Regions from separate parts of the Micromonospora sp. C51 genome, predicted to be linked through region 1. Evidence: riboswitches for the same ligand, from Rfam matches in the RefSeq annotation. Region 1 holds a riboswitch; the other holds the start of a gene.

The links. A riboswitch is a leader RNA that binds a small molecule or an ion and turns the genes downstream of it on or off. The one in region 1 is predicted to bind S-adenosylmethionine.
Region 2: linked by a shared signal. The riboswitch ahead of KBX50_RS01420 (ABC transporter substrate-binding protein) and the one ahead of thrC (threonine synthase) in region 1 are both predicted to bind S-adenosylmethionine.

The regions. Positions count from the first base shown of each region.
Region 1 is NZ_JAGPXQ010000043.1:21,403-37,300, reverse strand. Features, by position in the region: gene paaN (phenylacetic acid degradation protein PaaN) at 1-428, opposite strand, end outside; gene KBX50_RS27680 (GNAT family N-acetyltransferase) at 482-1,501, opposite strand; gene KBX50_RS27675 (GNAT family N-acetyltransferase) at 1,552-2,571, opposite strand; gene thrC (threonine synthase) at 2,811-4,097, opposite strand; SAM riboswitch class I at 4,107-4,242, opposite strand; gene KBX50_RS27665 (DoxX family protein) at 4,361-4,807, opposite strand; gene KBX50_RS27660 (DUF4232 domain-containing protein) at 5,011-5,748, shown strand; gene KBX50_RS27655 (ABC transporter permease) at 5,788-6,687, opposite strand; gene KBX50_RS27650 (alpha/beta fold hydrolase) at 6,687-9,554, opposite strand; gene KBX50_RS27645 (hypothetical protein) at 9,923-11,095, shown strand; gene KBX50_RS27640 (nitrate- and nitrite sensing domain-containing protein) at 11,082-13,649, shown strand; gene KBX50_RS27635 (roadblock/LC7 domain-containing protein) at 13,646-14,116, shown strand; gene KBX50_RS27630 (DUF742 domain-containing protein) at 14,113-14,595, shown strand; gene KBX50_RS27625 (ATP/GTP-binding protein) at 14,573-15,343, shown strand; gene KBX50_RS27620 (hypothetical protein) at 15,386-15,898, shown strand, end outside.
Region 2 is NZ_JAGPXQ010000001.1:280,995-296,892, reverse strand. Features, by position in the region: partial or broken gene KBX50_RS33495 (DUF559 domain-containing protein) at 490-864, shown strand; gene KBX50_RS01430 (amino acid ABC transporter ATP-binding protein) at 921-1,652, opposite strand; gene KBX50_RS01425 (amino acid ABC transporter permease) at 1,649-2,428, opposite strand; gene KBX50_RS01420 (ABC transporter substrate-binding protein) at 2,466-3,314, opposite strand; SAM riboswitch class IV at 3,587-3,699, opposite strand; gene KBX50_RS01415 (urease subunit gamma) at 4,101-4,403, shown strand; gene KBX50_RS01410 (urease subunit beta) at 4,400-4,723, shown strand; gene KBX50_RS01405 (urease subunit alpha) at 4,720-6,423, shown strand; gene KBX50_RS01400 (urease accessory protein UreF) at 6,423-7,106, shown strand; gene ureG (urease accessory protein UreG) at 7,060-7,833, shown strand; gene KBX50_RS01390 (urease accessory protein UreD) at 7,833-8,615, shown strand; gene KBX50_RS01385 (maleylpyruvate isomerase N-terminal domain-containing protein) at 8,593-9,558, shown strand; gene KBX50_RS01380 (MarR family winged helix-turn-helix transcriptional regulator) at 9,736-10,182, opposite strand; gene KBX50_RS01375 (substrate-binding domain-containing protein) at 10,279-11,406, shown strand; gene urtA (urea ABC transporter substrate-binding protein) at 11,863-13,107, shown strand; gene urtB (urea ABC transporter permease subunit UrtB) at 13,172-14,059, shown strand; gene urtC (urea ABC transporter permease subunit UrtC) at 14,056-15,225, shown strand; gene urtD (urea ABC transporter ATP-binding protein UrtD) at 15,222-15,898, shown strand, end outside.

The DNA.
Region 1 (15,898 bases):
GCCTGACCACTTGTGAACTGCACCGCGTTGGCCAACTCGAAGACGTTCTTGTGCAGCCGGTCGAGGATCTCCAGACAGACACCCACCCGGGTCCGCGGGCCGGCGTCCCGCCAGGCGGGCAGCGCCGCTGACGCGGCGGCGACCAGTCGGTCGGCGTCGGCGTGCGGGTAGCGCACGTTCAGGGCGACGCCGAACGGGCTGTGCTCGGTGGTGACCCGGTCGCCGTCCCCCGGCTGGTCCAGCGGGAAGTCTCCGCCCAGGTACGCCTCGAAGGCGGCCTTGCCGTCGGCGGCGGCGGTCTCGCCGTACACCCGTGGGCTGGGTGATTCCGGGTAGGCGGACCAGTACCCCCGCTCCGTGATCGCGGTCAGCGCGCGGTTGAGGGTCTCGGCGTGCCTGTCGTAGAGGGGGTGCGGGGTCTCCGTCATGCCCGCAATCATGCAACACGAAGCCCTCAGATCAGTAGGGGCGTGTCACAACTTCAGATGGTCAGCTGCCAATCGGTCCAGGCGTCGACCGGGCGGAACCCGAGCTGCTCGTTGATGCTGATCATGTGATCGTTGACCGCCGCGTTCCAGGTGTCGATCGCGGTCAGGGCCGGCTCGTGGGCAAGTGCGTGCCGAAGGTTCTCGACCTTGACGAGCAGGCCGAGGCGGTGCCCCCGGTGTGCGGGGTCGACGATGGTGATCTCCTGCCAGGCGTGCCACGGCGTGGACGGACCTCTGTCGATCATCGTCCAGGCGACCATCCGGCCGGTCGCCTGGTGCACCGCGCCGACGTGGTAGCGCCGTCGCCCCCGCAGCCGCTGGATCCGCTCGATCTCCCGGAACCGCGCGGCATCCACCTGCTCCGCCTCGATCGCCAGATCGCCCATCGGCGCATCGACGAGCAGCCGGCTCTCCAGCCGGGCGACGTCGACCACGTACTCCTCGGCCACCGGACCCCGCCAGGCCACCGTCCGGTAGCCGGCGGCCCGGGCGCGGGCGGCATCGTGCAGGGCGGTCAGGGTCGCCTGGTCGAGTCGCGTGGTGTCCAGTCGACGCCGCACCTCGGCCAGCGCGGCCTGCGCTCCGGCCGCCGCCGCGAAGGCCGCCCCGGGCGCCTCGCGCGCCGGTCCGCCGGGTAGCGGCCCGGGGGTCTCACCGATCAACCGCTCCCGGCCGTGCTCGGCGGCCACCTTCCGGGCGTACGCCAGCAGCGCTCGGCCCACTCCCCGCCGCCGCTGCGCCGGATCGACAGTCAGCTCGACGGTGGCGATGCCGGTGTTCTCCAGTTGCGGCAGCCGCATCCGCAGGTGGCCGGCCGCCTCGCCGTCCCGCCGGGCCAACGCCTGATGGATCACGTTGCCGTGCGGCGGATGGGCGACCAGGAGCCCGAACTCGGTCCGGTCTCCCACCGGCAGATCGGGCAGGTCGACCGCCTGCGCCGCCGCGACAACGCGGTACGCCTCGTCGAGCGCTGCCTCGTCGGCGGAGTCGTACGGCATGACGGCGATGTCCATGGCGGTGAGCGTGCCGGCGCCGCCCGGCCACCGCCACCGGTTTTCGCCGGTCAGACGTTGAGCTGCCAGTTGCTCCACCGGTCCTGCACCCGGAAACCGAGCTGCTCGTTGATGGCGATCATGTGGTCGTTGCTGGCCGCGTTGAAGGTGTCGATCACTCGTACGCCCGGCTCGTGGGCGAGCAGGTGCCGCAAGTTTTCGATCTTGGCAAGCAGGCCCAGCCGGTGTCCCCGGTGCTCCGGGTCGACGATGGTGATCTGCTGGAACGAGTGCCAGTCCGCGGAGGCACCGACGTCCAGCAGCGTCCACGCGACCAGCCGACCGGATGCCTCGTGGCGGACGCCGACGTGGTAACGGCGCCGGCCCCGCGCATCCAGCGCCAGCTCGGTGCCGCGCAGGCGATCGGCGTCGACCTGCTCCGGCTCCCACGCCAGATCGCCCATCGGCGCGTCGGCCAGCAGCCGTCCGTCGAGGTACGCCACGTCGGCGGCCAGGTCGTCGGGGGTGTACCCGCGCCAGCACAGCACCTGGTAGCCGGTCGAGCGATCCCGGGCGTCGGCCAGCAGCGCGTCAAGCTTCGCCTGATCGAGGTCGGCGGTGTCGAGGCGTCGCCGCACATCGGTCAGGGCATCGACCGCGCCCATGGCCACAGCGAACGCGTTACCCGGCGACCGGCGGCCGGGCTCGCCGGCAAGCTCAGCGCGGCTCATCGCACTCACCCGTTTACGCCCGCGCTCGCGCAGCAGGCCGAGCCCATGTTCGGCCAACGCTCGGCCGACGCCTCGGCGGCGTTGTGCCGGATGCACGATCAGCTCAGCGGAGGCGTTCTCGGTGTTGTCCAACTGCGGCAGGTCCAGCCGGAGAAAACCGGCCGGCTCACCGTCGATCCGCGCCAGCAGCATGCTGGTTTCGTAGCCCGGCATCGGATGGCGTAGCAGGGCGGTGAATCGTTGCCGGCAGAGGGGCGGGAAGTCCGGCTCGTCGGCGGCCACCTGTGCGGCACCGACCTGATACGCCTGCTCGACGGCCGCCTCGTCGGCGGCCCCGACCGGGGTGATGGTGATGGTCATGCCGGCAGCCTGCGCCAGCGACAGACGAGCGGGCCAGCGAATTTTCGCTGGCCCGCTCGGACGTTGGTCGGGAGGGACGATCGCACAACGCCTCCGGCGCTGGGTCGTAAAGACTGAAAGTCTACGGCGAAGCGCCCTCCCGCACGGAGCATCTTGCGCCGTCCGTTTGCGGTCGTCAAGTCCCTGGCGGCGTGTTTCGCTCACTCCCTGCGAAATGCCGCTTACTCATCCGTTCGTCGTCAGCTCAGCAGGCCCGCGTCGCGAGCGGCCCGCAACGAAGGCTTGATCCGGTGGGTGGGGCCGACCTCACCGGCGACCGCGTCGAGGGTCTTCAGCCCTTCACCGGTGTTGAAGACCACCGTCTCGGCGGTCGGGTCCAGTCGGCCCGATTCGACAAGCTTGCGCAGCACCGCCACGGTCACCCCGCCAGCCGTCTCCGCGAAGACCCCGGTGGTACGCGCCAGCAGGCGTACCCCCGCCCGGATCTCGTCGTCGTCGGCGTAGTCCATCCAGCCACCGGTGCGGCGCACCGCCTCCAGGGCGTACAGCCCGGCGGCCGGGTCGCCGATGTTCAGTGACTTGGCGATCCCGGTCGGCTTGACCGGAGTGATGGAGTCGGTGTCCGCGTGTAGTGCGGTGGCGATCGGGTTGCAGCCGGCCGACTGCGCCCCGAAGACCTTCCAGCCGCCGGCCGGGGCCTCCACCAGGCCGATCTCGACCAGCTCGCTGAACGCCTTGTCAATCTTGGTGAGCAGCTCGCCCGAGGCCATCGGGATGACCACCTGGGCGGGGATCCGCCAACCAAGTTGCTCGGCCACCTCGTAGCCGAGCGTCTTGGACCCCTCCGCGTAGTACGGCCGTACGTTGACGTTGACGAAGGCGGTGTCCTCGAACTCGTCGGTCTCGACCAGTTCGCCGCAGAGCCGGTTCACGTCGTCGTACGACCCGTCGATGGCGACCAGATCACCGCCGTAGACGGCGGTCGTGACGACCTTGCCCTGCTCCAGGTCGCTGGGGATGAAGACCACGGAGGGCGCACCCACCCGGGCGGCGTGCGCGGCTACGGAGTTGGCCAGGTTGCCGGTGGAGGCGCAGGCGAACCGGGAGAAGCCAAGCGCGCGGGCGGCGGTCAGCGCCACCGACACCACCCGGTCCTTGAAGGAGTGGGTGGGATTGGCGCTGTCGTCCTTGACCCAGAGCGGAGCGGTGATGCCCAACTCGGCGGCGAGCTGGTCGGCGGCCACCAACGGGGTGAAACCCGGGTCCAGGGTGACCCGGTTGGCCGGGTCCTGGCCGGCAGGCAGCAGGGCGGCGTACCGCCAGAGATTGCGCGGGCCGGCCTCGATCTGCTCGCGGGTGACGGTGGCGAGCGCGGCCGGGTCGTAGTCGACCTCCAGCGGGCCGAAACACTCGTAACAGGCGTGCTGGGCGGCGAGCGGGTAGCGGGCCGAACAAGCGCGGCAGACCAGGGCACGGGCGGGGCTGGCGGCGGTGTCGATGCCGGACGGGGCGAGCGTCGACGTCATGTCGAAGTCCTCTCATCTTTCCCCGCATCGCACCCTGCGGCGGGGACGGAATTGGCACCTGCCCCGCCGGACGCTCAACGGTGAGCGCGCGAGGTGGTTGCCGGGGCGTCGTCGGGCCGTATCCCTCAGCCCCTCTGGATGAGGTATGCAGTTGTGTCGCCGAGTCTAGGCAATCCGGACGCGGCCGTCGCCTGTCAATCTCAGCCTGTGAGCGAAACCTCAGCGGCGCCGTTCGTGCCCCCCGGCGCCGCTGAGCATCGCCGTCAGGCCGGCACGGACCGCCGTTCGCCCTCGGCCAGGGCGACCGTCGCAGCCCCGCGTCGCCAGAGCGTGTCCACCGCCCAGGTGCCCGGGCCGAGCACCGCCACCAGGAAGAACGCCCAGCAGAAGAGGACGGACAGTTCGCCGTTGTTCCGCAGCGGCAGCAGCGCCTCGGGCTGATGGACCACGAAATACGCGTAGGCCATGGAGCCCGACGCCAGCAGCGCCGCGGGCCGAGTGAACAGACCGAGGAGCACGAGGGCGCCGCAGACCAACTGGATCATCGCGGCGTACCAGCCCGGCCACTGGCCGAGCGGCACCGCCTCGCCGGTGCCACGGTTGCCGCCGAAGACGCCGAAGACGGACGACATGCCGTGAATGAGAAACAACAACCCGATGACAATGCGGAACAGGGACAGAGCCGGCCCGCCGAACCGGTCAGTGCGCATTGGTACCTCCTACGAGTGGGGTGGTGGTACCAGAATGCGGACTCTATAGATAGTTGTCGATGCAATCTCTCTTGTTGGGAACGCTCCCACACGCAGTCTAGCGGCCGGAACTTTCGGGGGTGGCCCTACGGCGGAAATCTTGTGGTCTGCTTACGTGGGTGGCGGGAGCACAAGCCGCCGTGGCCGGGTGCGACGATGCTCCGATGCCACGCACAACGGTCCGCAGCCCAGCCGCCGGTGGGCGTCGGCTCGTCACCGTCTCGGTCTCGATCGCCGCGGCGTTCGGCCTGCTCGCCGGCTGCGCCCCGGCCGGCGACATCGCGGGTGCGCCGTCCGGCCCGGTCCTGGCTTCCCGTGGATCCGGCAGCGCGCCGTCCGACGACGCCGATTCCGGCGGCACGCCCTCCCGGGACGGCGATCCCGGGGGAAGCAACGGCCCGACGTCCGGCTGCCCCGACTCCGGTGTACGGATCACCTACCGGGGCGTCAGCGCCGCGATGGGGCTGCGGGCGATGGGCCTGGAACTGGTCAACTGCGGCGACCGCCCCTACCGGCTGCGCGGCTACCCGGAACCGCGGCTGCGGGACGCGGACGGCGACGTCATCCCGGTTCGGGTGATCCGGGGCGCCAAAGGAATCACGTCCGGCTTCGACGACCCACCCCGCCCCCTGGTACTGGCCCCCGGCGAGGCGGCCGGCACCGCCCTGCTCTGGCGCAACCTGGTCGACAACCCGACAGTGGTGGCGACCAACGCCGAACACCTCGACGTCGCCCCGCTGCGCGGCCGGCCCGCACAAGAGGTCGTCATACAGGGCCGGATCGACCTGGGCAACACCGACCGGCTCGGGGTCAGCGCCTGGCAGAAACGCGAGCCGAGCACGCCGGAGCCGACGCGGGCGGCGCCCAACCCGCCGCCCACCACACCGGTCCCGCTGCTCTGACCAAACGGAGCACGGGCCGAGCGGGCACGGACAGCGTGCTCAGCTGGTGATGTCCTTGCGGGTGAAGCGCCAGAACGCCAGGCCCCAGAACACGGTCGCGTAGCAGATCGCCGAGACCGTGCCCCGCACGATGTCGTCGGTCTGTACGGGCGTGGAGAGCAGTCCCAACCACGCGGTGCTGTAGTGGGTCGGCAGGAAGGACCGGATCGCGCCGAGCGCGGTGATCTGGTCCAGGATGCTGGAGAGAATCCACAGCAGCACCGCGCCACCCACCGCGCCCAGCGCCGCGTCCGTGGTCACCGACAGCAGGAACGCCAGGCCCGCGACCACCAGCAGGACGATCGCCAGGTACCCGAGCACCGCGAGCAACCGCAGCAGCCCCTCGCCCGGCTCCAACTGCGCGGCGACCGTGCTGCGCAGCGGCGACCAGCCGTAGCGCAGGGTGCCGATGGCCAGTGCCGTGCCGGCGAGCAGGATCAGCGCCAGCGCCGAGTACGCGAGCGCGACCAGCAGCTTCACCGTGAGCAGTCGGGCCCGGGGCACCGGAATCGCCAGCAGGTAGCGCAGGCTTCCCCAACTCGCCTCGCTCGCCACCGTGTCGCCGCAGAACAGCGCGACCACGACGACCAGCAGGAACGAGGCGGACACGAAGATGGTGAAGAGGGTGAAGTTCAGCCCGCCAGAGGTAGCGAGATCGATCAGGCTGCCGAACTCGCCCCCGCCGTTGTCGTCGTCGTTGGGGTCGAACTGGAACGCGATCAGGATGATCAGCGGCAGCAGCACCATGAAGCCGAGCGCCAACTGGGTACGCCGACGCGACGCCTGCCGGCGGAACTCGGCACCGAACGGCAGCGTCCCGGCGGGCCGGTAGCCCGCCGCCGCTCCCGAGGCCGCGACGCTTGTCCTGTCCCGCGTCGGCTCGACAGTCGATCCCGCCATCACCGGTCCCCGCTTCCCCGAGAGTTCTCGCCCACCAGGGCGAGGAAGGCGTCCTCCAGGCGGCGCCGGGGCACCACCCGGTCCACCGCGATCCCGGCCCGGACCAACTCGGCGACCACCTCGCTGCGGGCGGTGCCGTTGGTGTCCACCACCAACTGCCCGTCAGCGTCGTCCAGCACCCGTACGCCGCCGAGGCCGTCGAGCACGGTCCGGGCCGCGGTCGGGTCGCTCACCTCGAACAGCACGCTGGGCGAGTCACCGACGATCTCCTCGACCGGCCCGGAGGCCACGATCCGGCCCTTGTTCACCACCACGGCGTGGGTACAGGTCTGCTCCACCTCGGCGAGCAGGTGGCTGGAGACCAGCACCGCCCGACCGTCGGTGGCGTACCGCTGGAGCACCCGGCGCATCTCGGCGATCTGCGGTGGGTCCAGCCCGTCGGTCGGTTCGTCGAGCACCAGCAGTTCCGGCAGACCGAGCATGGCCTGGGCGATGGCGAGGCGCTGCCGCATTCCGTGGCTGTACTTGCGCACCCGCCGGTGCACCGAGGAACCCAGCCCGGCGATCTCCAGTGCCTGCTCGAAGTGGGCGTCGCTCTCCGGCCGGCCAGTCGCCCGCCAGTACGCCTTCAGGTTCTCCAGGCCGGACAGATGCGGCAGGAATCCCGGCCCTTCCACCAGCGCACCGATCCGCGACAGCACCGGCGAGCCGGGCACCAGACGGTGCCCGAAGACGTAGATCTCCCCCGCAGTCGGCTGGGTCAGCCCCATCAGCACCCGCAGCGTGGTGGTCTTGCCGGCGCCGTTGGGCCCGAGCAGGCCGACCACCTGACCGGGGTGCACCTCGAAGTCCACCTCGGAGACCGCGACGAAGCCGTCGGCGTACTCCTTGCGCAGTCGGCGCACGGCCAGCGGGGTGTCCGCGTACTCCGGATGCACGGAGGTGTCCTGGCGACGGTGCCGGCGGCGCAGCACGGCCACGAGCACGACGAGCCCGACCACGATCGCGGCGAGCAGCCCGACCAGGATCCAGCGCCAGAGCGCCGCCTCGGTGGGGATCGGGTCGCTGTCGACAGTCGGCAGGCTGATCGGCGTGTCGCCGACCGCGACGGTGTAGACCGCCGGCTCGATCGGGGTCGTGTACGCCTGGTCCGAGGTGGCCACCACCAGCCGGAGCCGGTGCCCGGCCTCCACCCGGTGCACGATCGCCGGCAGTGTGACCGTGACCGGCGCGGCGGCGTCGACGCTCGCTGGCAGGCCGGTGAGCCGGAGCGGCGCGATCAGCCCGCTGGGCAGGGTGGCCGCACCCTCCGGGTCGACCACGTAGAGCTTGGCGAAGAGGACGGCCTCGCCGCTGTTCGACGCGGCGCGCAGCGACACGGTCGGCGCACCGACGATGTCGACCGCCTCGGTCAGCGGCTCGGACTCGAACCGGGCGTGCTGCCCGGGTATGTCGGCGGCGACCCCGCTGAGCAGCGAGCTCAGCGAGCCGGCGAACGGTAGGGAGGAGATGGCAGCGGGATTGCCGCCGGGCGGGTTGGCCACCGGCTGCGCTTGGCCGGCCACGACCACCTCGACGCGGGAGTCGCCGCCGAGACCGGGATAGTCGTCGGTGCGGTAGCCGGTGGCGACCAGGCCCCGGTCCATCGCGTCGAAGCCGGCGATCCGGGAGAAGGTGAAGGTGTCCCCCGGTTGGTCACCGTCGCCGGCCACGTAGTGGTCCAGCCACTGGGCGGTGAGGAACTTCACCCGGTCGGAGTCGGTCTGCGGTCCGGAGCCGCCGTCGTGGCCGCCGGTGAACCAGGCGACCCGGACCGGGGTGCCGTTCGCGGCGATGCCCCGGGCGTTGGCGTCGGCCTCGGCGAGCGGGAAGAGGGTGTCCGCCGCGCCCTGCACCAGCAGGGTCGGCGCGGTGATCCGGTCCAGCACCCCGGCCGGGCTGGACCGCCGCAGCAGGTCGACGGCGGCCTGGTCGGCCCGGCCGGTGGCGGCGATGCGCAGGTACGCGGCGCAGACGTCGGCGGCGAACCGTCCGCAGGAGGGATCGGGCAGACCGCCGACGGCCGGTGCGCCGGGTGCGGTGCCGGGCCCCTGGCCCGGGGCGGGGCTGGGCGGCCCGGCGCCGGGCGCGCCCTCCGGCGTCTCGGCGCCGGTGCCGGAGATCCCGGCCGGGCCGGAACCGACGTTTCCGCCGCCACCGAAGAAGATGCCGGCCCAGCCGGACTTGAACACTCCCTCGGTCGGCTCGCCGCCGGTGCTCTCCGGCAGGAAGGCGCGGGACAGATCGTTCCAGGTGATCATCGGAACGATCGCGTCGACCCGCTGGTCCTGGGCGGCGAGCAGCAGTGACAGGGCACCGCCGTAGGAGCCGCCGACCACCCCCACCCGGGGGTCGCCGGTGGCGTCGGTGCGGATTTCCGGACGCGCGGCGAGCCAGTCCAGCAGCCGCTGCGCGTCGCGTACCTCGTGGTCGGGACTGTCCAGGTGGATCTGGCCACCGCTGCGACCGAAGCCGCGAGCGGTCCAGGTCAGTACGGCGTACCCCCGGTCTGCCAGGTCCTCGGCGTCGGTGCGGACCGACTCCTTGGTGCCGCCGAAGCCGTGGGCGAGCAGGACCGCCGGCACCTCGCGGCCGGCGGCGGCGTCACGCGGAAGGTACAGCGTGGTGTCCAGGTCGACCGGCTCGTCACCGGCCGGTCCGGATCGGACGGTGAGCATCGCGGACTCCGTGCGGAAGCCCGGCCGGTCCGGCCAGACCGCCCACACCACGGCCGCCGCCAGCAGGACGACAGCCGCGGTGGCGGCGACGGCCCGGCGACCGGTGGGCAGGGCGCGTCGGATCCGCGCGGCCGAGAACGGCGATCTCATTGGGCACACGGTACGGCCCGAAACCTGAGTATTAGCTGAGATCCGCCGTACGTCCGTCCTGGTAGCCCGATCGTCATCCGGCGAAGGTCATCCGAACAGCATCCAGTCGGCGAACCTTTGGGATGACTTCGTATCGCGGAAATTCCTGCCTTTCGCTTCAATCTAGACTCAAGTACGCCTATCTCCCACATGAACGGCACTTACCGTGAGCGAATTGATCGCCGTGAGTCACATCGCTCGAAGTGACGCAAAGCTGACGGTTGCCGACCGACCGATAGCGCCAGCCTTCGATTAGTTTTCCGGTCCGGCGCACGGGACCGGCTCGTCGACGCCGTCGGACAACCTGCGCCATGCCGGAGGAGACAACCATGACCGTTCCCGCTCCGCGGGTCCGTCGCCGGCCCCGGACACCGGGCCGGCTGTTGCCGCTGCTAATCGCCACCGCGCTGCTGCTGCCGGTGGCGTTCCTCGTCGTACAGGCACATCAGTTCGTCGACAGCGACCGCGACGTCGTCGCGCGGGAACGACTCGGCGTCGAGTACCTCCGCGCCCTCGGTCCGGTGACCGATGCGCTGGTCGACGCGCAGAGCGCCGCCGTCACCGGCCGGTCGCTGCGCCGGGACACCCTCGACCAGGCGGTCGAGCGGGCCGCCACGGTCGACGCGCGCATCGGTGGTGAGTTGAGCACCAGCGAGCGGTGGGCCGGGCTCCGCGCGAAGTTGGAGGCGCTCCCCGAACGTTCACTGGCCGACCCGGAGACCGCCTTCACCGTGTACGGCGAGGTCACCGACCTGCTGCTGGCCCTGCACGCCAAGGTCCGGGAGACCTCCGGCCTGATCCGGGATCCTGGTGTCGACGCTTACTTCCTCCAGGACGGCGTCGCGGAGGAGATGCCGGAGGCGATGGTGGCCGCCGGCCGCCTCACCGACCTGGCCGTCCTGATGAACCGTCGGCCCGCAGCCGAACGGATCCAGTCGCTCAGCCAGCTGGCCACCCTCCGGGCTGCCGCCCTGCAACCCGCCAACGACCTGGCCAACAACCTGCGGGCGGTGGTGGAGAACACGGAGAGCGCCGACCTGGGTGCGAACGTGCTCACCCCCTTCGACGCATACCAGCGTGCCGTCGAGACGATGGCCCTGCACTCCCAGCCGATCGATCGGGCCGGCACGGTCGACACGACCCGGCTCCTCGCCGCCCGCAACGAGGCGCAGCAGGCCACGAAGCAGCTCCACCCGGTCCTTCTCGACGAGATCGACCGGCTGCTGGTGGAGCGACTCGACGGGTTGGACCAGGATCGCCTGCTGATCCTCGGCGCGGGTGGCTTCGCCGCACTGCTGCTGGTCGGTCTCGCGGTGAGCGGCTGGATGTCCCGTCCGAGAGACACCTCCGCCCCGCCGGCAGGCGGCGGCGTGCCGACTCCGCCGTCCGGCGTCCAGTGGGGTGCCGTCGGGTCACGTCCCGCCGCACCACCACCGGTGCTGCAGCCGGTGGGACAGGTCCACGAGCCGGATCGGTGGAGGCCCTTCGATGCTGCTCGGTAGGCTCCGCATCCGGGGCAAACTCAGCCTGCTGGTGACCATTCCCCTGCTCTGCATGCTGGGGCTGACCCTGCCGGTGGTCTGGGAACGAGCCGGGGTGGCCCAGCGGGCCGCCGACATCGACCAGACCGTCCAGCTCGCCAGCCGGGTCGGCACCCTCCTTCAGCACCTGCAACGGGAACGGATGCTCGCCGTCGGGCTCCTGCTCGGGCAGGTCGAGCGCAGCACGCTGGTGCAGGAGATCGCGGAGGTGGACGACCGGATCGTCGATCTGCGGGCCGATTTCGACGGTGACCTTCCGGCCGAGGTGGACACGGCACTCGACGGCGTTGCGCAACTCGCCGAGGTACGCACGGCCGTACTGGCCGGACAGGCCGCGCCGCCACAGGTCATCGGCGCGTACGGGCCGGTCCATCTCGCCCTGATCGACTCGTTGCGGCTGCCGCACGACGTGGACACCCGGACTCCGGCCGGACGGCAGACGCTGGCCCTGGACAGCATCCTGCGCAAGAGCGAGGGCCTCAGCAGCGGCGGTGCCCTGATCGTGCTGGTCGCTGCCGCACCGAACCCACAGTTCGCCACCGCCTTCGTGGCCAACATGGCCACCCTCCAGTCGGAGAGCAACAAGATGCTCGGCCTGCTCACCCCGGAGCAGCAGGCGCTGGTGAACATCGAGCAGACCGCGGTCGACGCCCGAACCAGCCCGGAGTTCCTCCAACAGAGCGCCCAGGACCCGGCGGCCGCGGTGGCGGGCATCCCCATCCAGGCCCTCTTCCCGACCGTTTCCTCGCTGATCACGCTCGGCCAGTTCGTCGAGAAGAAACTGGTCGCCGACGTGACCGCCGAGGTACGCACACAACGGCAGACGGCGCTGTCCGGGGCGTACTGGGTGACCGCGCTGGTCGCGGTGATCCTGGTCGGCGTGGTGCTGCTCGCCCTGGCCATCGGCCGCACGGTGACCGGGCCGCTGACCCGGCTCACCCGCTCCGCGGACCGGGTCGCCCGGGTCGCCGAGTCCGAACTGGTCCGGGTGGCCGACGACGAGGTCGACAACGCCCAACCCGTTCGCCTCGATCCCGTCGATGTCCGCGCCAGGGACGAGGTCGGCGACCTGGCCCGCGCCTTCGAACGGGTACAGAACACGGCCGCACGGCTGGTGGAGCGGCAGGCGGCGAGCCGACGCAACGTCGCCCAGATGTTCGGCCACGTCGGCCGGCGTACCCAGAACCTGGTCGGTCGGCAAATCGCCCTGATCGACCGGTTGGAGCAGCAGGAGACCGATCCGGGGCGGCTGGAGAACCTGTACCGGCTCGACCACATCTCCAGCCGGCTGCGACGCAACGCGGGCAACCTCGTGGTGCTCTCCGGCGCGGTGGGTGACGTCGCGCACGTCGCGCCGGTTCCGCTGGCCAACGTGGTCCGCCTCGCCCTCGGTGAGATCGAGGACTACACCCGGGTGGACGTCCAGGTGCCGACCGAGGCCGCCGCCGCACCCGCGATCGTCGGCGACCTGGTGCTGGCGCTCGCCGAACTGATGGAGAACGCCACAGTCTTCTCGCCGCCGCAGACCAGGGTGCTGGTCAGCGGCGAACTCGCCGAGAACGGCGTACAGCTCACCGTGGTGGACCACGGCATCGGCATGACCGAGGCGCGGCTGACCGACGAGAACGCCCGCATCACCCGACCGGAGCGGCTGGACCTTGCGCCGACCGAGGTGCTGGGGCTGTTCGTGGTGGGTCGGTTGGCCCGCCGGCACCGGTGGGCGGTAGGTCTCTCCGCCACCCCGGGCGGCGGCGTCACCGCGACCCTCCAGATTCCCCGTACGTCGCTGGTCGTCGGGACGCCCGAGCCGGCCGGCCTCCCGGTTCCACCGGTCGGCCGGGCCGAGCCGGTGGCCGCCCTGCCGGCCCGGCACCAGCTCGAACCGGTGCCACCGACCCGGGACACCCCGGCGTCGGTGGACCTGGCCACCCCCGTGCCGGAACCGGTCGGGTTCAACCCCACGTTGCTGACCCGGGCGACCGAGAGCATGGAACTGTCCGAGTCCTGGGACGCGTTCGGCACCGGCCCGGAGCCCGCCGGGAAGACCGACGAGCAATCGGCCGCAATCGACCCGGCGACCGTGACGGTGCCGCAGGTCGCACCGGCGTCGGCCATCCCGCCGGCCCCGATGCCCGGCATCCGGCAGCGGGTGCCCGGCGCCAGCCTGCCGAGGACGGCACCGAAGGTGGGCCGGGTCGACTCCAGCGGCGTGGACCCGAGCGCCGCCCGCGCCGCCGTCGAGGCGTTCGAGTCGGGGGTACGCCGGGCCGAGTTGAGCCAGGCCGACGCGCTGCCGCAGCCGGTCGAGCCGCCCGCTCCGCCGGGGCTGTCCCAGCTGTCCCGCAGGGTGCCCGGCGCCAACTTGATCGCGCAGCTACCGCAACAACCGCTCACCCAGGACCCGGGCGATCCGGCCGAGGTCCGCGATCGCATCAACGCGTTCGAGACGGGCGTCGCCCGGGCTCTACGCGACGTCCGTAACGACCGCAGCGACGACGAAGGAACGCCACGTTGACCAGCCCGCACGTGCACGAGAACCTCGACCACCAGAGCCACCCCGCCGGCGACCTCAGCCCCGAGGCCCGCACCTTCAACTGGCTGCTGGATTCCTTCACCTCCGGGACCGCGGGGGTGCTGGAGGCGATCGCCGTGTCGTCGGACGGCCTGCTGATGGCCATGTCCGCGATCAAGGACAGGTCCAACGCGGAGCGGCTCGCCGCGGTCGTCTCCGGGATGACCAGCCTGGCCGGCGGGGCCGCCAGTTGGTACGCGTTGGGCGGTCTCAACCGGGTCGTGGTGGACATGGCCGAGGGTTATCTCCTGATCAGTGCGATCAGCAGCGGTTCGGTGCTCGGCGTGGTCGCCGACCGGTCGGCGAACCTGGGCACCGTTGCCTACGAGATGACCCTCTTCGCCGGTCGGGCCGGTGGTGCGCTCACGCCGCGTCTGATCGCCGAGCTCAAGAACTCCGTACAGCAATGAGTCCCGACGCCGCCGGCGCCGAACAGGAGCCGGTGATCCGCATCCGGCCCTACCTGCGCGAGTCCTCCCCGGCCGGCTCCGCCGGCCCGGCGGGCGCACCGGCGGCGATCGGACCAGAGCCCGAGGAGGCGGGGCCGACCGGGCCTCGCCCCTTCGTGCTGACCGCCGGCCGGGTGGCCGGCGCCGACCCCACGATCGGCCTGGAGACCCAGGTGACCGCCCGACCGACCACCGAACCGTGGCACGTCACGGCCACCCGGCTGAGCCCGGAACTCCAGGCGATCGTGGCGCTCTGCGGTGAGCCGATCTCGGTGGCCGAGATCTCCGCCAAGACCAGGTTGCACTTCGGTGTGACCCGGGTGCTGGTGGGCGATCTGCGCGCCGCCGGCCACCTGGACGTACACGTGACCGACGCCGACGACGCCCTCGACCCCGACGTCATCCTGCGAGTGATTGATGGACTCCGTGCAATCTCCTGACTGGCCCGCCGCGCCACCGGGCGCGCTCGCCGCCAACAGCGCCGCGGCCCGCTACGGCGGTCCGACACCGACCCCACCGTCCATTGGCCGGGCCACCGCGCCACCGCCACCGGCCCACGCCGCCCCGGCGCCGCCGCCGTACCGGCCGCCGGCCGCGACGCCCGCCACCACGGGTACCCACCGGGCGACACCGCCGATCCCGGTGAAGATCCTGGTGGCCGGCGGCTTCGGGGTGGGCAAGACCACCACCGTGGGCTCGATCTCGGAGATCGCCCCGCTGACCACCGAGGCGGAGATGACCACCGCCGGGATCGGCGTCGACGACCCTGGTCAGCGCTCCGGAAAGACCACCACCACGGTGGCGATGGACTTCGGTTGTGTCACCATCGATCGAAGCCTGAAGCTCTACCTGTTCGGCACACCGGGCCAGACCCGTTTCGGCTTCATGTGGGACGACCTGGCCCGGGGTGCGCTCGGCGCGCTGGTGGTGGTCGACAGCGCCCGGCTCGACGACTGCTACCCGGCGATCGACTTCTTCGAACGGGCGGGACTGCCGTTCGTGGTCGGGGTCAACGCCTTCGACGGGCGGTTGGCGCACGACCTGGGTGCGATCCGGTGGGCTCTGGCGATCGGCGAACATGTACCCCTGGTGCAGTTCGACGCGCGGGACCGGCTTTCGGTCCGGGACGCCCTGCTGGTGGTCCTGGACCGCGCGCTGGATCGGGCCACCCGGGAGAAACGGGCCTGAGCCGACCGGCTCGCAGGCCCCTCGTGGGAAGGGGTGAGGCGGATGAGAGGCGGACTGGACGAGACTCTGGCCCGGATGCGTCGGCGTGAGGAGGCGCTGCGTCGACGGGCCACGGACCCGACTGTGCCGGCCGACGACCAGCCCGGCCCAGAGCCGGGTCCGGGCGACGGTTCCGGCTGGAGCCGTACCGACAGCCGCAATGCGGGACCCGGCTGGGCCGGGGTCCACGAACCGGTCCACGAGGCAGCGCCACGGCACCCGGTGGAGGACGTGGCCGAGGCGCTACGCGCGGCCGTCGCGGCGCATCCGGGGGCGTCCGTCGCCGCCCGGGTCGAGCACGACGGGCAGGCGTACGACCTGCGGGTGGCCTGGGCCGGCCAGGAGGTGACCGTCAGCGGACAGCCGGCCGCGCCGCCACCTTCGTGGCCGCTGTCGGTCAAGACGGTGCCCGGCTGGTCCTCCGCCCAGGACGGGCTGAACGAGGACCCGGCAGCCCGGCTGGCCGAGCTGATCCGCCGCGACCCGTCCCTGCTCACCGGGGAGGAACCCGCAGGC
Region 2 (15,898 bases), on a different contig from region 1:
GCTGGTGGCGGTGTGGTGACCCGCGCTCGGGCACTCGAGGTGGTACCGCCATGGGCGTTGCGGCGGGCGTACCGCGGTGGCTGGCTGCGTCGCGTGCTGCCGGCGGTCTACGTCGACGCCTCGTTGTTCGCCGCCTCGGACTCTGCCAGCCTGCTCGCGAGGCTGGCACCCGAAGTCGCCCGGCGGGCGGCGCTCGCGTACGCCGACGGCCGGGCGGCCTTGAGCGCGCTGACCGCGCTTGACGTGTACGACCTTCGGCCTCAACCAGCCGGTGAGCCCGTGTACCTCGACGTGCCGGCCGGTACCGGGCTGCGGAGCAGGGAGAGCCTGGTGGTGCGGCACCGGACGGCATTCGCGGCGGAACCATCTCACGTCGTGGTGCGACGCGGAGTGCCTCTCGTCCGGCTGGAGGCGGCGCTGGTGCACTCCTGGCCGTTGTTGCCCGAGGAGAGCCGCATCGGGCCAGTCGTCCGTGCCGTGAACGACCGAATGACCACTGGGTTCCGGCTCCGCGTCGCGCTCGCTCCGCAGCTGACCGGGCGGGCGGCGCTGTCCGCACTCATCGACCGGCTTGATGCCGGCTGCCGCAGCCCGCTGGAGATCTGGGGTCACGACCGCGTCTTCACCGGTCCGGAGATGCCGGTGCTGATGCGTCAGGTACGTCTTCGGGTGGGGAAGCGAACGATGTACCTTGACCTGTTCGCCGAGGAGGAGCGGGTCAACATCGAGCTGGACGGTGCCGCCTGGCACGGCGAACCGCGCCAGCGCGAGATCGACCTGCGGCGCGATGCGTTACTTGCCACGGTCGGCATCCTGGTGGTCAGGTTCAGCCACCGCCGTCTCGTGCGGGAGCCAGACGAGGTGCGCCGGGAGCCTCTCGCGATCCTCGCCGGCCGGCGCTTTTTACCGAGGCACCAGGCTCATCGCACCTGGGACAGGAAGCGACGTAGCCGGGGATGCTGCGGCGACTCGAAGACCGACTCCGGCTTGCCGGCCTCCAGCACCACCCCGGCGTCCATGAAGGCGACGGTGTCGGCGACCTGCCGGGCGAAGCCCATCTCGTGGGTGACGACCACCATGGTCATGCCCTGGGTGGACAGCTCCGCCATCAGTGCCAGCACCCCCTTGACCAGCTCCGGGTCCAGCGCGGAGGTGGCCTCGTCGAAGAGCATCACCTGCGGCTGCATGGCCAGCGCCCGGGCGATGGCCACCCGCTGTTGCTGCCCGCCGGACAGGTGCGCGGGCCGGGCGTCGGCCTTGGCGGCCAGGCCGACCCGGTCGAGTTCGGCCCGGGCCCGGGTCACCGCCTCGTCCTCGCCGAGCCTGCGGATGCGGCGCAACGGCAGGGTGATGTTGCGCAGCACGCTCATGTGCGGGAAGAGGTTGAACTGCTGGAACACCATGCCGATCCGCTGCCGCAGGGCGTCCGGGTCGTCGCGCAGCACGCTGCGCCCGTCGAGCAGCACGTCGCCACTGTCCGGTTCGAGGAGCCGGTTGACGGTACGCAGCAGGGTGGACTTGCCCGACCCGGACGGGCCGATGACGCAGGCGGTGCCGCCGCGCGCCACGTCCAGGTCCACCCCGCGCAGCACCCGGTGACGCCCGAAGGCGAGGTGTACGTCGCGCAGGCTCAGGCTGACCGAGGTGTTCATCGTTGGTTGCCTCCGGCGGCGCCGGGCAGCGCCAGGTCCAGGTCGTCGGGGTCGTCGGTCGGCCCGGCCGCCGGCCGGCCGTGTCGCAGTCGCTTGTCGATCCAGTTGACGGCGTGGGTCAGCGGCACGGTCAGCGCGAGGTAGAACAGCCCGGCCAGCAGCAGCGCCGACTGGTTGCCGGTGTTGGCCGCGTAGTCCTGACCGATCCGGAACAGCTCGCGCTGACTGGCCAGCAGACCGAGGAAGTAGACCAGGCTGGAGTCCTTGATCAGGGCGATGAGCTGGTTCACCCAGGCCGGCAGGATCCGCCGGATGCCCTGCGGGATGATCACCCTCCGCATCGCCTCGCGCCAGGAGAAGCCCAGCGCGCGGGCCGCCTCCAACTGGGTGGCCTCCACCGACTGGATGCCCGAGCGGAAGATCTCCCCGAGGTACGCCGACGCGATAAGCGACAGCGCCAGGATGCCCAACGGGTACGGGTTCGGCCCCCACACCTGCATGCCCAGCGGGGCCAGGCCGACCCCGATCAGCAGGATCGTCGCCGCCGCCGGCAGGCCCCGGAACACGTCGGTGTACACCCGCGCCGGCCACCGCAGCCAACGGGTACGCGAGATGCCCGCCACCGCCAGCAGGATGCCGAGTGCCGAGCCGAGCAGGGCGGCGGTGACCGCCAGGATCAGCGTGTTCGGCAACCCGACGGTGAGCATCTCGGGTAACGCCTCACGCATCGACTCGCCGTCGAAGAACGTCTCCCACAGGGTGCGCAACGGATCCACGGTCAAACCTCCGCCCTGCTCGCTCGTGGTCCTACCGTCAGGAGGCGGCCGGTGCCGACACGTCTCCGCTGCCCGGGGTGAAGTCGGCCGGGATCGGCCGGCCCGGGTAGTACTGCTCCTGAAGGCGGGTCCAGGTGCCGTCGGCGATCACCTCGTCGAGCGCCTTGTTCAGCGCCTCGCGCAGCGCGTCGTTGCCCTTGGCGAAGGCGTACGCCGTCGGTGCCGGGCTGAGTTCCTTCGCCGCCACCGTGATCCTGCCGCCGCTGTCCGCCGCGGTCTTCTCACCGATCTCGGCGGGGGCGATCCACGCGTCCGCGGTACCGGCCTTGAGCTGGTTGATCGCGCCGTTGTAGTCGGGCACCCGGACCGGGTCCAGCTCCTTGTTCGTGGCGTAGTCGTCCTGGACGGTGCCCTGCACGACCACCACCCGCTTGCCGGGCAACTCGTCGAAGCTGCGCAACGTCGACCCGGCGGGCACGTCGAGCCCGAAGTAGCCGAAGTCGTACCCGTTGCCGAAGTCCACGGTCTTCTGACGTGCCTCGGTGATGGTGATCGAGGAGCTGCCGACGTCGAACTTGCGGTTGCCGACCTGGGCGAGCAGGGCGGAGAAGTCGGTACCCACGAACTCGACAGTCAGGCCGAGCTTGCCGGCGGCGGCGACCAGCAGGTCGTTGTCGAAGCCGGTGAACGTGCCGTCCTTCAGGTACACGTTCGGTGGGGCGTCGGTGAGCGTACCGGCCCGCAGCACCCCCGGTTGGAGCAGGCCGTACGGGTTGTCAGCGGTACTGCCGGCGGAGTCCGAGCCGCAGGCGGTCAGGGTCGCGGCACCGAGGATCGCGGCGACGCCGACGGCGGCGGCGCGGGTCAGGGTGGAAAGGAATCGCACAGGTGTCTCCTGGTCGAGCGGCGGCGGGCACGGACGTGCCACACCGACGGTCCGCCGCAGGGCGGACCGCTGGGATGGGATCGATGACAGAGTGGAAACGGGCCCCGGTCAGCCGAAGCGTCGGTGACCGGCGGCGACGCGGTCAGCTACACGCGGCGCTGCATACCCGCATCATGTCGACGTGGCGGCGTCGGGTCAGGCCCGGGCGGGCCACGGCGGGTCGACTGGGGTACGACATGGCGCTCCTCAAGGTCGTGATGACCTGGGCACCCAGGCCACGCTTGCACCGGAGAACGCTCCGATGCCTGGTCCTCACCCGGGGCACCCCTGCGCGGAGGAGGGTTGCCGGCCAGCGAGCCGGGGCTTGGCGCTGGCACTCATGACCTGCCGCCCAGGCTAGCAACCGCCGCCCGCCCAACGTCCACCCCATATGACCACCCTCACCCCGCCCCCCGCCCCCGAACCAGGTTGATCATGAGGTTGGCGGCATGTTCGATCTCCGCAGCTGCCGCCAACCTCATGATCAACGCGGGCTGGGTGGGGGCGTACGCCCGTCGGGGGTGTTGCCGGGGAAGCGCGTGATCCCTTACGGTCTGCTCAGCGGTGGGCGGTGCGGTCCGCATCCGATGACACCGCCGGTGGTCCACCACGTGGGCCGGGAGGGTGGAACTCCCGGGCCCGACGCGCGTGGTGGGTCGGTCCGGCGGGCGAACCCCGAACCGTGGCCGGCGCGTCGAGGCGCCGGGCCGGCGGCGTCGGGAGCGCGGACATCCACCGGGAGCACCCGTGTATCTCACCCCTCACGAGCAGGACCGCCTGCTCGTCCACGTGGCGGCCGACGTCGCCCGACGTCGCCGCGAGCGCGGCCTGCGTCTCAACTATCCGGAAGCCGTCGCGGTGATCACCGCCTTCCTGCTCGAAGGGGCACGCGACGGTGAGTCCGTCGTCGACCTGATGGCCGCCGGTCGCACCGTGCTCGGCCGCGACGACGTGCAGGACGGCATCCCCGAGCTGCTGAGGGAGGTGCAGGTGGAGGCGACGTTCCCGGACGGCACCAAGTTGGTGACGGTGCACCACCCGATCCCGTGATCCCCGGGGAGATCCTGCCGGCGGCCGGGCCTGTCGAGATCAACGTCGGCCGGCCGGTGACCACGCTGCTGGTGGTCAACACCGGTGACCGGCCGGTGCAGGTCGGATCGCACTACCACTTCGCCGAGGCCAACCCGGCGCTGGACTTCGACCGGGACGCAGCCTGGGGGCAGCGGCTCGCCGTACCGGCCGGCACCTCGGTGCGGTTCGAGCCGGGGGTCAGCCGCCGGGTGGACCTGGTGCCGCTGGGTGGCGCGCGGATCGTGCCGGGCCTGCGCGGCGAGTGCGCCGGAGCGCTGGACGAGGGAGGTAAGGCGTGAGCGTCGTGGATCGGGACCGCTACGTGGCCCTGTACGGGCCAACCACCGGAGACCGGATCCGGCTGGCCGACACGAACCTGCTGATCGAGATCGAGTACGACCACTGTGCCGGCGGTGACGAGGCGGTCTTCGGCGGCGGCAAGGTGATCCGCGAGTCGATGGGTCAGTCCCGGGCCACCCGCGCCGAGGGCGCCCTGGACACCGTGATCACCGGCGCGGTCGTCCTCGACCACTGGGGGGTGATCAAAGCCGACGTCGGGCTGCGCGACGGGCGGATCGTCGCGCTGGGGCGGGCCGGCAACCCGGACACCATGGACGGTGTCCATCCGGATCTGGTCATCGGCCCGGCCACCGAGGTGATCGCCGGCAACGGTCGGATCCTCACCGCCGGGGCGGTCGACACCCACGTGCACTTCATCTGCCCGCAACTTGTCGCCGAGGCCCTCGCCAGCGGGGTCACCACCCTGGTCGGCGGCGGCAGCGGACCGGCCGAGGGCACCCGGGCCACCACCGTCACCCCGAACGCCTGGCACCTCGCCCGGATGCACGAGGCACTCGACACGTTCCCGGTCAACGTGCTGCTGCTCGGCAAGGGCAACACCGTCTCGGAGGAGGCGCTGTGGGAGCAGTTGCGGGCCGGGGCCGGCGGGTTCAAGCTGCACGAGGACTGGGGCACCACCCCGGCGGCAATCGACGCCTGCCTGCGGGTCGCGGACGCCTCCGGCGTGCAGGTCTCCATCCACACCGACACCCTGAACGAGGCCGGGTTCGTCGCCGACACGCTGCGCGCCATCGGCGGACGGGCGATCCACTCGTACCACACCGAGGGGGCCGGTGGCGGGCACGCGCCGGACATCATCACCGTCGCCGGTGAGCCGAACGTGCTGCCGTCGTCGACCAACCCGACCCGCCCGTACACCCGCAACACCCTTGCCGAGCACCTCGACATGCTGATGGTCTGCCACCATCTCAACCCGTCGGTGCCGGAGGACCTGGCGTTCGCCGAGAGCCGCATCCGGCCGTCCACGATGGCCGCCGAGGACCTGCTGCACGACCTCGGGGCGATCTCCATCATCGGCTCCGACTCGCAGGCGATGGGCCGCATCGGGGAGGTCGTGCTGCGGACCTGGCAGAGCGCGCACGTGATGAAGGCCCGGGTGGGCGCCCTGCCCGGCGACGGGGCCGCCGACAACCACCGGGCCCGCCGGTACGTCGCGAAGTACACCATCTGCGCGGCCATGGCCAACGGTCTCGACCACGAGATCGGGTCGGTGGAGCCGGGCAAGCTCGCCGACCTGGTGCTGTGGGAGCCGGCGTTCTTCGGCGTACGACCGCACCTGGTCATCAAGGGCGGCATGATCGCGTACGCGCAGATGGGTGACGCGAACGCCTCGATCCCCACGCCGCAGCCGATGCTGCCCCGACCGATGTTCGGCGCGTACGGTGGCGCGGCCGCCGCCACCAGCCTGGCGTTCGTCGCGCCCGCGGCGCTGGAGGCCGGGCTGCGGTTGGACGTGCGGCGTCGGGTGGTGCCGGTGGCGGACGTACGGTCGCGCGGCAAGGCGGACCTGCCGGAGAACGACGCCCTGCCGCGCATCGAGGTCGATCCGGACACCTTCACGGTCCGCATCGACGGTGTGGTGGTGGAGCCGGATCCGGTGGCCGAACTGCCCATGGCCCAGCGGTACTTCCTGTTCTGATGACCACTGCGACGATGCTGCTGCTCCTGGCCGACGGGCGGTTCCCGGCCGGTGCGCACGCGCACTCGGCCGGATTGGAGGCGGCCGTCGCCGCTGGCCGGGTGACCGACCTGGACACCCTGGCGGATTACCTGCGGGGTCGATTGGCCACCGCGGGACTGGTCGCGGCGGCGTTCGCGGCGGCGGCTCGGGGCGTGGCCTGGTCGTCCGGCCGCTCCGCCGCGCTGGCCCGACTCGACGCCGAACTGGACGCCCGGACCGCCTCGCCCGCGCAGCGGTCGGTGTCCCGCCGGCAGGGGCGCGCACTGCTGCGAGCCGGTCGCCGGATCTGGCCGGCGGCCACCTTCGACGACCTGCCCGCCGTGCCGGACGGGCCACACCAGCCCCTGGTCCTGGGACTGGTCGGTGCCGCCGCCGGTCTCGACCCCGGGCAGGTGGCCACGGTCGCCGTCCACGCGACGGTGACCGGCTCGGCCAGTGCCGCCGTACGTCTGCTCGGCCTCGACCCGTACCAGGTGCAGGCCCTGCTGGTGCGGCTCGCCGGTGCCTGCGACGCCACCGCGACGCGGGCGGCCCGCGCCGCCGAGGAACCACCGGAGCGGCTGCCCGCCGCCGCCGCTCCGCTCGCCGACATCCATGCCGAAGCTCACGCCACCTGGGAGGTGCGTCTCTTTGCGTCCTGAATTCGACCACGACGAGTCCGTTCCCCACACCCACCCCGAGCCGGGTGTCGACCCGCACGCCCCGCTGCCGACTGCCGCGCGGGCGTTGCGGGTCGGCATCGGCGGCCCGGTCGGCTCCGGCAAGACCGCGCTGGTCGCGGCGCTGTGCCGGGCGTTCGCCGCCGAGTTGCGCCTCGGCGTGGTGACAAACGACATCTACACCACCGAGGACGCCGACTTCCTCAAGCGGGCCGGGGTGCTCGACCCGACCCGGATCAGGGCGGTGGAGACGGGTTGCTGCCCGCACACCGCCATCCGCGACGACATCGGCGCCAACCTCGACGCCGTCGACGAGCTGACCGACGCACTGGGCCCACTGGACCTGGTGCTGGTGGAGAGCGGTGGCGACAACCTGACCGCCACGTTCAGCCGGGGCCTGGTGGACCGGCAGATCTTCGTGGTGGACGTGGCCGGCGGGGACAAGGTGCCCCGCAAGGGCGGCCCGGGGGTGACCGCCGCCGACCTGCTGGTCATCAACAAGATCGACCTGGCGCCGATGGTCGGTGCCGACCTGTCCGTGATGGACCGCGACGCCCGTGCCCGCCGGGGCGACCTGCCAACGGTGTTCCAGTCCATCAGCGAGGATCCCCTGGCGACCCAGGTCGCCGCGTGGATCCGTCACGAACTGGCCCACCACCGGGCCGCGCAGTCCACGCCGGCCGGCCCGGTACCCGCCGGGCAGGCCTGATGCGGGCCACCGCCCGACTGGTGGCCCGGGCCGACCGGCGCGGCCACACCGTCCTGGCCGAACTGCGCGGCGAGAGCCCGCTGCTGCTACGCCAGGTACCGGCCCCCGGCGGTGGTGTCGCGGTGTACGTCGTCGGCGGTGCGGCCGGTCCGCTCGCCGGCGACGACCTGCGGCTGGACGTCGAGGTCGGCTCCGGCGCGGTGGTAAGCGTGCACACGGTGGCCGCGTCCATCGCGTTGCCGGGCCGCCCCGGCGCGGTCTCCCGGATGCTGGTCCGGGCCACCGTCGCCGACCGGGCGACCCTGTCCTGGCTGCCCGAGCAGCTGGTCGCGGCGGCGGGCTGCGCACATGTCGCCGACTCGCGGGTGGACGTCGCTTCGGGGGGCACCTTGCACTGGCGGGACGAGCTGATCTGCGGCCGACACGGCGAGCGGCCCGGCAACGTCGAGATCAACACCTGGGTCGACCTGGACGGTAGGCCGCTGCTGCGACAGTCCCTGGCGGTCGGGCCGAACGCTCCCGGCTGGGCCGGACCGGCGGTGCTGGCCGGCGCGCCCGCCACCGGCTCACTGCTGATCGTGGACCCGGCCAGACCGGCGCAGTCGGCTGCGGTGTGCGGTACGCGGGCCCGACTGCCGCTGGCCGGCGGCCCGGCGACCCTGTGGAGCGCCACCGCGCCGGACGCGCACACCCTGCGGGAGTACCTCGAACCCGATACCGCGGCGGATACCATCGCTGCCTCGGCCGGGGGAGAGGAGCGTGGGGTTGTACGAGTTGGGTGACATCGTCGCCGAGCGGCGGATCGCGATGGTTCTTCCTGACGACGGCACGTCGGAGCTGGTCGTTCGTTTCGGCAAGCCGCACCCCGACCCGTTGCCGGGCGGTGACTGGTGCTGCCCGTTCCAGATCGAAGGGCTGGCCGGCGGTGCGGTCGACGCCGCGTTCGGGGTGGACTCCCTACAGGCGATGCTGCTGGCCGCGTACCGCGTGCGGCTGCTGCTGACCGAACACGCCGAGCAGACGTCGGCTCGACTGGACTGGCTGGGCCAGCCGGACCTCGGCCTGCGCGTCGACCCGGGCCTGGTGCCCCAGGACGTCACCACCCGCAACGCCTACCTCGCCGCCGCCGACGTCGCCGCCACGCTGCTGCGTACGCCGGTGCTGGCGGAGCGCTGGACGACGCCGAGCGCGCTGCCGTACTACTCGACCGGCGGCCTGGCCCGGCACCTCGCCAACCAGATCACCCGGACTTCGGAACTGCTCGACGCGCCGTCCGGGCAGACCGCGATCGACGTCCTGGCGCACTTCACCGGCAGCGGCTGGGTCACCACCGGCGCCGAGGAGGCGGACAACACCGACATCCGCGAACGGGGTGAACGGGCCGCCGCCGAGATCGACGCCGCCCAGCTCGCCGTGGAGGTGGACGGGGTTCTGGCGAAACTTCGCCGCACGTTGTCGGCACAGCCGCCGCACCGGATCGTCGACCTTGGCGACTGGGGACTGGCCGTCGACGACTTCCTGCTGACCCGGCTGCTGGAGTTGGTGGTGCACACCGATGATCTGGCGGTCAGCCTGGGCCTGCCGACGCCCGAGATGCCGGCCGCGGCCACCGAGCTGACACGTGACCTGCTCACCCGGATCGCCACCTGGCGGCACGGTCCGCTCGCGGTGGTGCGGGCGTTGTCCCGTCGGGAACGGGCACCGGAGACGATCAGCGCATTCTGACGGCTCCAGTCTGTGCAGCTGCCCCGCCCTCGCCAACTCCCGGGTTCGCTGACCCGGAGATCCGTACACTTACCGGGACAGTGTCGCCTGGCTGGGAGTCGAGGCAGCAACTTCGCCGAAGTTGCGGGGGATCAGGAACGCGTCCGAGGGTGCGAATGCGGCGGGAAGACACCGCCCCTATTTCAGGCGGGCGGTTGCCCGGCGGCGCTCCGGCTCCAAGCGTCCGATCAGCGCGTCGAGCAGCCCGGCCAGGTCGGTGTCGTCGGGTAGTTCGGCCAGTTCGTCGCGGATCCGGGTGGAGAGGCGCTCGTGCTCTCGACGGCCTCGGGCGGTCAGGTAGGCGCGGATCCGGCGGCGGTCGATCGGGTCGATCCGGCGGAAGACGAGGTTGCGGTCGACGAGCTGGTCGACCAGCTTGGTCAGCGTGCCCGGCGGCAGCGACGCCTCGGCGGCGACCTCGCTCATCGGATGACCGAGACCGTCGGCGAGCAGGCAGAGGACCCGCCACGCCTCGATGCTCAGCGACTCGGCGGCGAGCACCCCGCCGACCCGGCGCGAGAGCAGCCGCTCGGCGCGGGTGAGCAGGGGTAACAGGTCGGCTGCGGAACCGGGAAGGTCTGACATGGCACTCCCGCCTCGCGGTTGCGGTGTCATCGTAGCGAGATGTCCCGCTGACTGGGAGGACTGGTCTTCACCAGCGGCGGCGGCCACCATGTGTTCATGTCCGCGCCGGCACCGGGGTCCGGGCGCCCGCAGGCGGGGGAGAGCATCACCGCCGGGGCGTCCTGGCTGACCGTCGACCGGGGCGTGGTCAGTATCGCGTTGGTATATCCGATGCGTGGGCCGGCGGGCATGTTCGGCCCGAGCTGTGAACTCTGCGCACAGCTCGCGGTCGAGGAGCTGAACCGGCGCGGCGGCGTGCTCGGCCGGGAGCTGCGGCTGGTGCCGGTCGACGGCGGGGCGCCGCCGGCCGAGGTGGCCGCCGAGGTGGAGGCGCTGGTGTCGGTGGGCGCGGTGCAGGGCGTCACCGGCTGGCACATCTCCTCCGTGCGGCAGGCGGTGGCGCCGCGCATCGCGCACCGGGTGCCGTACGTCTACACCGCCCTGTACGAGGGGGGCGAGCGTACCGAGGGTGTCTTCCTGACCAGCGAGACGCCGGACGCGCAGTTGTGGCCGGCGATGCGGGTGCTCGCCGGGGATCTCGGGGTGCGGCGCTGGTTCGTGGTCGGCAACGACTACGTCTGGCCGCGCCGGACGACCCGGGCGGCCCACCGGTACGCGTTGCGCAGCGGCGGACGCGTGGTCGGCCAGCACTTCCTGCCGTTGGAGACCCACGACTACGCCGAGGTGCTGCGGCGCATCGAACACAGCGACGCCGACGCGGTGCTCATGCTGCTCGTGGGCGCGGACGCGGTCCGGTTCAACCGGGCGTTCGCCCGGGCCGGTCTGGACCAGCGTTGTCTGCGCCTGAGTACCCTGATGGACGAGAACATGCTGCTCGCCAGCGGCGCCGCCAACACCCGGGGGCTGTTCAGCACGGCGGGTTTCTTCGCCGGTCTGGTGACCCAGGAGAACCTCGACTTCCACGGCAGCTTCGGTCGCCGCTTCGGCTTGGAGGCGCCGCCGCTGGGCAGCCTGGGGGAGTCCTGCTACGAGGGTGTGATGTTGCTGGCCGCCCTGATCGCCAAGGCCGGCACGCTGGACGTACGGGCGGTGGAGGCCTCCGCCGACGTGGTGTCGTACGACGGGCCGCGCGGCGAGTTGCGGTTGCGCCGCAGGCATGTCCGCCAGCGCATCTACCTGGCCGAGGCCGACGGCCTGGACTTCACCGTCCTGACTGAACTGTGATGGCCGCCGGGGCGTGACCGGACCGTGCCTTGACAGGTCCGCCGGCCGGCGGCCAAGATACTTCCTACGTGAAGCATCCGACCGTCGCGTCGGATATCGCCACCGTCCGGCGAGGGACGGAAAAGCGCAGCCGAATGCGGCTGAAAATCGTGTGCCGGTGTCATTCTGCCGATTCTCCTCGGCGATGCACCGGCATTTTTCGTGCCCCCATCAGAGCGGTCGGGCCAGCGGAAACACTCTATTGAGGACTGGGAAACATCCGTGCAATGAAACGGATCGAAGCTTTCCCTGCCCGATATCCGAATCGCCGCCCGGGCCGGTGTCCACCCGCCGTACCGGGCAGCGCCAATGATCCGACGGACCGCACCGCAGTTAGACAGATCCGCACTTCGACTCGGGGCCGACGACCGTTCCCGGGCACTGACTGACGTCACACGCGCGACGCAGGGAGATTTGATGACACTGATCCGGGGCCGCCGCATCCTGGCGGGTGCCATGACCCTGGTCGCCGCGGCCGCGCTGGCCGCGTGCGGCAGCAAGACCACCGATGGGAACACCTCGGCGGGAGTCGCCGCCGATGTCTCCGGCGACACCGTGAAGGTGGGCCTGCTCAACTCCCTCTCCGGCACGATGGCCATCAGCGAGGTCACCGTCCGAGACGCGATCATGCTGGCGATCGAGGAGATCAACGCCGCCGGGGGCGTGCTCGACAAGAAGATCGAACCCGTCGGCGAGGACGGCGCCTCGGACTGGCCGACCTTCGCGGAGAAGGCCGAGAAGCTGATCCGGGAGGACCGCGTGGCGGCCGTCTTCGGCTGCTGGACCTCGGCCAGCCGCAAGGCCGTGAAGCCCGTGTTCGAGAAGAACAAGGCGCTGCTGTTCTACCCGGTGCAGTACGAGGGCCTGGAGCAGTCGCCGTACATCTTCTACACCGGCGCCACGACCAACCAGCAGATCGTCCCCGGCCTGGACTACCTCAAGGCCCAGGGCGCCACCTCGCTGTACCTGGTCGGCTCCGACTACGTCTTCCCGCGCACCGCCAACAAGATCATCAAGGCGTACGCCGAGGCCAACGGAATGAAGGTGCTGGGGGAGGACTACGCCCCGCTGGGCTCCACCGAGTTCGGCACGATCACGAACAAGGTGAAGTCCTCCGGCGCGGACGCGGTCTTCAACACGCTGAACGGCGACAGCAACGTGGCGTTCTTCAAGGAGTACAAGTCCGCCGGGCTGACCGCCGCCACCATGCCGGTGGTGTCGGTGTCGATCGCCGAGGAGGAGGTCAAGAGCATCGGCACCCAGTACCTGGAGGGCCAGCTCACCGCCTGGAACTACTACCAGACCACGCCGGGGGCGGCGAACGAGAAGTTCGTCGCGGCGTACAAGGCCAAGTACGGGGCGGACAAGCCGACAAGCGACCCGATGGAAGCCGCGTACATCTCGGTCTACCTGTGGAAGGCGATGGTCGAGAAGGCCGGCACCTTCGACGTGGAGAAGGTCCGGGAGGCCTCCGACGGCATCACCTTCGAGGCACCCGAGGGCCTGGTCACCGTGGACGGCGCCACCCAGCACATCGCCAAGACGGCACGCGTCGGCAAGGTCGGTGCGGACGGCCTGATCACCGAGGTCTGGAACTCCGGCCAACCGATCACCCCCGATCCGTACCTCAAGAGCTACCCGTGGGCCGGTGGCCTGAGCTGACCCGGTGGGTCCGGGCGGCGCGGCCGTCCGGACCCACCCCCACCAGCAGTTCGGAGTACGCACCGTGACAGTTCTCATCGGCCAACTCTTCACCGGCGTCAGCATCGGGGCGGTGCTGCTGCTCATCGCGCTCGGCCTGGCCCTGACCTTCGGCCAGATGGGCGTGATCAACATGGCCCACGGCGAGTTCATCATGGCCGGGGCCTACACCACATACGTCCTGCAACAGGTCATCACCGCGGCCGGCTGGTCGCTGCTGATCGCCCTGCCGGTCGCCTTCGTGGTGGCCGGCGCGATGGGTGTGCTGCTGGAGGTCCTGCTGATCCGTCGCCTCTACGCCCGCCCACTGGACACCCTGCTGGTCACCTGGGGGGTGTCGCTGATCCTGCAACAGCTCGCCCGGGACATCTTCGGCAGCCCCAACGTGCAGACCCGCGCACCGGAACTGCTCACCGGCAACATCGCGCTGCCCGGCGGCATCACCGTGGCCAACAACCGGTTGTTCATCCTCGCGCTGGCCGGCGGCGCCGTCGTCGCGTTGACCCTGGCCCTGCGGGTCACCCCGCTGGGGCGCCGGATCCGGGCCGTCGTGCAGAACCGGGACCTGGCCGCCGTCTCCGGCATCCCCACCGCCCGGGTCGACCGGATGACCTTCTTCATCGGCTCCGGCCTGGCCGGCATCGCCGGCGTTGCCCTCACCCTGCTCGGGCCGATCGGTCCCACCATGGGCACCAACCTGATCATCGACGCCTTCCTGGTCGTCGTGGTCGGTGGGATCGGCCAGCTCAAGGGCACCGTCATCGTCGCCTTCGCCCTGGGCGTGCTCCAGGCCACCGGCGAATACCTCACCACCCTCAGCGTCGCCAAGGTGATGGTCTTCATCGCCATCGTCGCGTTTCTCCAGTGGCGACCCCAGGGCCTGTTCACCCTGCGCACCAGGAGTCTGGCATGACCACCGTCGCCCGAGATCCCGTCACCGCCGCCGACCCCGCGCCGGCACCACCGACCAGACCGGCGGCCGGGCCGTCCCGGCACCGGTACCGGGCCGCCGTCGGGTTCGCCTTCGGAGCGGCCCTGCTCTTCGCCGTCGCGCCGCTGGTGCTGTCGGACTTCCGGCTCTCCCTGCTGGCGAAGTACCTCTGCGTGGCCATGGTCGCGGTCGGCATCGGCCTGGCCTGGGGTCGCGGCGGCATGCTCACCCTCGGCCAGGGGGTCTTCTTCGGCCTCGGCGGCTACGCGATGGCCATGCACCTCAAGCTCGCCGACGCGGGTCCGGGCAACATGCCCGACTTCATGATGTTGTACGGGCAACTCGACGAGTTGCCACTGTGGTGGCGACCGTTCGCCAGCCCGTGGTTCGCCCTGCCCGCCACGGTGCTGCTGCCGATGGCGGTCGCCTTCGTACTCGGATCGCTGGTCTTCCGCCGCCGGGTGCGCGGTGCCTACTTCGCCATCCTCAGCCAGGCCCTCGCCGCCGCCATGGTGATCCTGCTGATCGGCCAGCAGGGCACCACCGGCGGCACCAACGGGCTCACCGACATCCAGGGCTTCTTCGGCTACGACCTGGACGACCCGGTCAACCAGCGGATGGTCTACTTCATCATCGCCGGCACCCTGCTCGCGCTGCTGGCCCTGGCCCGGCACCTGATGCAGAGCCGTTACGGCGAGCTGCTGGTGGCCGTCCGCGACTCGGAGGAACGGGTCCGTTTCCTCGGCTACGACCCGGCCACCGTGAAGCTGGTCGCGTACGTGGTCGCCGCCGGCATGGCCGGGCTTGCCGGCGCGCTGTTCGTGCCCGCGGTGGGCATCATCTCCCCAGCGCTGATCGGGATCGTGCCGTCCATCGAGTTCGTCATCGGCGTCGCCATCGGCGGGCGAGCCACGCTGCTCGGCCCGGTCCTCGGGGCGGTCGCGGTGGCGTGGGCGCGTACCGCCCTGTCGGAGCGCTTCCCGGGCACCTGGACGTACCTTCAGGGTCTGCTGTTCGTGGTGGTGGTGGCGTTCCTGCCCGGCGGCCTGGCGTCGCTGATCGGCCTGGCCCGCCGCCGCGACGACGGCGCACCTCGCCCGAGCCGACTCAGCCGTCTTCGACCTCGGCGGCGGGAGGGGGCGGCATGACCGGGCAGCTGCACGGGCTCTACGTGCGTGACCTGCGGGTCAGCTTCGACGGGTTCACCGCCGTCGACGGGGTCTCCCTCGACGTCGCGCCGGGCGACATCCGATTCCTGATCGGGCCCAACGGCGCCGGGAAGACCACCCTGGTGGACGCCGTCACCGGCCTGGTCCGGGCCACCGGCTCGGTACGCTTCGGTGACCGGGAACTGCTCGGCAGGCCGGTGCACCGGATCAGCCGGCTCGGCGTCGGCCGCACCTTCCAGACCTCGACGGTGTTCGAGGAGCTGACCGTGTTGCAGAACCTCGACATCGCCGCCGGGGCCCGACGCGGCTGGGCGACGTTGCTGCGCCGCCGCCACGGCGTGCCCGACGAGGTGGCCGAGGCCCTCGACGTGATCGGCCTGGCGAGCCGCGCCGACCAGCTCGCCGGCACCCTCGCCCACGGGCAGAAGCAGTGGCTGGAGATCGGCATGCTGCTGGTGCAGGACACCCGGCTGCTGCTGCTCGACGAGCCGGTCGCCGGCATGAGCCACGAGGAACGCGACGCCACCGGGCAGCTGCTGGAGAAGGTGAGCCAGGACCGCACGGTGGTGGTGATCGAGCACGACATGGACTTCCTGCGCCGCTTCGCGCGTACCGTCACCGTGCTGCACGCCGGTCGGGTGCTCAGCGAGGG